2 regions of the Embleya sp. NPDC050493 genome follow, and region 1 is predicted to be linked to the other one. Evidence: riboswitches for the same ligand, from Rfam matches in the RefSeq annotation. Region 1 holds a riboswitch; the other holds the start of a gene.

Evidence for each region. Region 1 has a riboswitch for thiamine pyrophosphate ahead of ACIBM5_RS23660 (purine-cytosine permease family protein). Riboswitches for the same ligand answer to the same signal wherever they lie in the genome.
Region 2: linked by a shared signal. The riboswitch ahead of thiC (phosphomethylpyrimidine synthase ThiC) and the one ahead of ACIBM5_RS23660 (purine-cytosine permease family protein) in region 1 are both predicted to bind thiamine pyrophosphate.

What each region holds. Positions count from the first base shown of each region.
Region 1 covers NZ_JBITHP010000012.1:138,680-140,875, forward strand. Annotated here, with positions in the region: gene ACIBM5_RS23655 (CHAT domain-containing protein) at 1-217, shown strand, start outside; TPP riboswitch at 1,116-1,256, shown strand; gene ACIBM5_RS23660 (purine-cytosine permease family protein) at 1,252-2,196, shown strand, end outside.
Region 2 covers NZ_JBITHP010000009.1:80,287-82,482, reverse strand. Annotated here, with positions in the region: gene ACIBM5_RS19410 (cupin domain-containing protein) at 1-28, shown strand, start outside; gene tenA (thiaminase II) at 180-845, shown strand; gene ACIBM5_RS19400 (hypothetical protein) at 977-1,177, shown strand; TPP riboswitch at 1,229-1,337, shown strand; gene thiC (phosphomethylpyrimidine synthase ThiC) at 1,328-2,196, shown strand, end outside.

The sequences.
Region 1 (2,196 bases):
CGAGACGACCACCGCGCTGGTGCTGTACATGGCCCACCACTACCTCGACCGTCGTGACCTGCCACCGGCCCAGGCCGTCCGCACGGCGCAGTTGTGGCTGCGCGACCCCAAGCGCGGAATCCCCGCCGCGATGCCGGCCGAACTGGCCGCCCGAGCCCGCGCGATCGCCCCCGACGACATGACCGCCTGGCCGGCATTCACCCACTCGGGCTGGTGAGCCCCCACCCGATCCGGCGAGCCGCACTCACACGAAGCGGCGTCGTCCCCCCACTCGCGGTGGCGCGTCCACGCCCGCTCGTGGTGGTGCGTTCCGGTCGGACCGCGCGCCTCGCCCGCCCGCGGTGGTGCGTCCTGCCTGTGAGTGATCGGGCGCCTCGCGCCGTCGTGGTAGGGCGTTCCGCTCGGATCGCGCGGCTTGCCCGTTCGCGGTGGTGCGTCCTGCCCGTGAGTGATCGGGCGCCTCGCGCCGTCGTGGTGGTGCGTTCCGCTCGGACCGCGTGCCTTACCCGTTCGCGGTGGTGCGTCCTGCCTGTGAGTGATCGGGCGCCTCGCGCCGTCGTGGTGGGGCGTTCCGCTCGGACCGCGTGGCTTGCCCGCTCGCGGTGGTGCATCTCGCCCGTGAGCGATCGGGCGCCATGCCCGCTCGTGGTTATGCGTCCCGCTCGGACCGCGGGCCTCGTCCGCTCGCGGTGGTGCGTCTCGCCTGGAGGTGATCGCGCGTCTCACCGGTCACGGCGGTGCTCGGGCCCGAACGCAACCGCCTGCCTGGCCCATTCGCGGTGGCGCGTCTCGCCCACACCCGACCGCCCACCCCGCCCACGCGTGACGACGGCCTGTTGTCGCCGGGGGAGCGCCCACCTCGCTCACGCGTGACGACGGCCTGTTGTCGCCGGGGGAGCGCCCACCTCGCTCACGCGTGACGACGGCCCGTGGTCGCCGGGGGAGCGCCTACCCTGCTCACGCGTGACGACGGCCCGTCATCGCCGGGGGAGCGCCTCGCGGTCGGGCGCGTGGCGATGGCACGTGACGGCGCCCGGCGATCGCTCGGCGAGCCGTCCCCGGGCTCGTTTTGGCACCCCGCCTTCCCAAGGGGGTCGCGTGGCGCGTACTGTTCGCCACGCCATCGCGGGAGCTCGGACCAACCGGGCTGAGAGGGCGGCATGGGGTGTCGGCGACGAGCCGGCGCGTCCGGGGCCACCGACCGCTTGAACCTGTCCGGGTAATGCCGGCGTAGGGAGAGCAGGTAGAGCCATGTCGGCTCCGGTCATCGACGACGCACGCCCCGAGGTGCCGCACGGCGGCGCCGAGGCGCCCCTGATCCTGGACACCGCACCGCCGCGCACCCTCGGGTTCCGCGACCAGGCGGCGTTCTGGGCCAACCTCGGTGTGAGCCTGCTCGGCTTCTCCGGCGCGCTGTACGTGCTGGCCCCGGCGGGGTATCCGCAACTGTCGATGGTCGCCGCGATCGTCGCGGCCGTCGGCGGCACGCTGATCGGCACCCTCATGGTCGCGGTCGCCGGCATCCCCGGTGCGCGCAGCGGTGCGCCCGCGATGACCGTGCTGCGTGGCCTGTTCGGCACGAAGATCTCGTACGTGCCGACGGTGTTCAACATCGTCCAGTGCATCGGCTGGGGCACCTTCGAGCTGTTGGTGATCTCGATCGGCATCGAGGCGATGACCGACGGTGACGGCCCGCACTGGCTGTACATCGTCGCCGCCGGCACGGTCACCACGGCGATGACGCTGCGCCCGCTGGGCATGCTGCGGATCCTGCGCCGCTACGTGACGGTCGCGGTGGGCATCGCGATGCTCTACTTCTCGGTCCAGCTGTGGCGCGAGGGCCTGCCGCCGATGACCGAGGGTTCGTGGTCCGGGTTCTTCCCGGCGATGGACGCGGCGCTCGCGGTCGCGGTCTCCTGGGTGCCGCTCGCGTCCGACTACACCCGCCACTCGCGCGGTACCAAGCCCGCGTTCTGGGCCGCGCTGAGCGGATTCTCGATCACCAGCATCTGGTGCTACCTGCTCGGTCTGGTCGCCCTCGCCCAGGTGGGCGGCGACCCGGACAAGATCTTCGACTCGTTCCTGGGTGTCACCGCCGGCTGGGTCTTCTTCGCCGTCCTGGTCGTGCGCGAGGTGGACCAGAGCTTCGCCAACGTCTACAGCACCGCGATGTCCATCCAGAACCTCGCGCCGCGC
Region 2 (2,196 bases), on a different contig from region 1:
GGTGTTCTTCTCGCCGCCGGAGGGCTGAGCGGCAGGACCGGCCGCACCGAGGCGGGCGCGCGTGGGGCCGGGCGCGGGCCGCGTGGGCTGGGCGGTGGGCGGTCCGGACCCGTGTACGACAATCGGACCTTGGGATCCAGCGATCGGGTCTCGGGATCCGACGATCGGGAGTACATCTGATGGCGCTGCGCGACGAACTCTGGGCTGCGATCGAGGACGTCTACGCGGCGATCCTGGACCACCCGTTCATCCACGGGCTGACCGACGGCACGTTGCCGCGCGAGGCATTCCGGCACTACGTCGTGCAGGACTCGCACTACCTGCGCGACTACGCCAAGGCGCTCGCGGTGTGCGCGGCCAAGGCGCCGGACGAGGCGACGACCGTGCAGTTCGCGGGTGACGCGGCCGGTGCGATCGCCGCCGAGCGTTCGCTGCACGAGGGCTTCATGGTCGACTTCGGCAGCTCGGTGGCCGACGCCACCGCGACCGAACCGGTGCTGCCGAGCACCCGGGCGTACGTCAGCTACCTGCTTGCCACGGTGCACAACGGCTCGTTCGCCGAAGGGGTGGCGGCGGTGCTGCCCTGCTACTGGATCTACGCCCGAGTGGGCGACGCACTGCTGGCCAAGGGCTCGCCCGACGAGCTGTACGGACGCTGGATCGCCACCTACGGCGCCGAGGAGTTCCAGGCGACGGTGCGCGCGGTGCTCGATCTGGTGGACCGGATCGGCGAGGACCTCTCGGCGAGCGAACGGGCGCGGATGATCGAGCACTTCACCACCACGGCACGCTACGAGTGGATGTTCTGGGACGCCGCGTGGCGCGGCGAGCGCTGGCCGGTCTGACGGGTCCGGGCGACCGGGATCGTTCCCGGGCGGACCGGAACCGGTGCGCCCGGGTACGACGTGTCCTCCCGGGGAATGTGCTCCCCGGGCGTGCACGTCTCGCGGGAGTTCGCGTGACTGGGGGTTGGACGATGGAGACATGGCCGCGGTGGGCGCGTATCGGCGTACCGGTGCTCGTGCTGGTGTTGCTGTGCTGGTTGCTGATCTGGCTGTTCTCGGCCTTCCTGATGCTCATCGTCAAAGGCGTCGTCGGGCTGTGCGTCACGGTCGGCATGGTCGTGCTCGCGCGCACCGCGGTGGTCGGCCGGGGGCCGCGCGACCCGCTCGGCTGAATCCGGCGCTGGTCGTGCGGGCGGTGGTGTGCCAGGGTGGGGGCGCACCACACGGAGATACACGGGAGCTCGGGGCACCGGGCTGAGAGGGCGCTGAGGCCGCGCCGACCGCAGAACCTGACCGGGTAATGCCGGCGTAGGGAGCCTTCCATGACCTCGCACGACACCTCGCTGCCCGCTGCCCCGTCGGCCGATCCGGCCGCCGCGCGGACGGTCACCAGCGGACCGATTTCCCCCGCCCACCACCGCGGCTACGTCGCCGGATCGCGCGAGGACCTGCGCGTTCCGGTCCGCACGGTGCATCTGACCAACGGCGAGACGGTTCGCCTGTACGACACCTCGGGCCCGTACACCGACCCCGCCTTCGAGGTGGACGTGCGGCGCGGCCTGCCCGCGCTGCGCGAGGCCTGGATCGAGGAGCGCGGCGACACCGCCCGCTACGACGGCCGGATCGGCGCACTGACGCCGGCCGGGTTCGCGGTGCCCGGGGCGGGGGCCCGACCCAGGCGGGCGTCCGGATCCGAGGCGGTGACCCAACTCGCCTACGCGCGACGCGGGCTGGTCACCCCGGAGATGGAGTTCGTGGCGATCCGCGAGGGCTTGACGCCCGAGCTGGTGCGGGACGAGATCGCCGCCGGTCGGGCGGTGTTGCCCGCGAACATCAACCACCCCGAGATCGAGCCGATGGTGATCGGCAAGAACTTCCTGGTCAAGGTCAACGCGAACATCGGCAACTCGGCCGTGTCCTCCTCGATCGAGGAGGAGACCGACAAGCTGGTGTGGGCGATCCGCTGGGGCGCGGACACCGTGATGGACCTGTCCACCGGCAAGGACATCCACACCACCCGCGAGTGGATCGTGCGCAATTCGCCGGTCCCGATCGGCACGGTGCCGCTCTACCAGGCACTGGAGAAGGTGAACGGCAAGCCCGAGGAACTCACCTGGGAGCTGTACCGGGACACCGTGATCGAGCAGTGCGAGCAGGGTGTGGACTACATGACGGTGCATGCCGGCGTGCT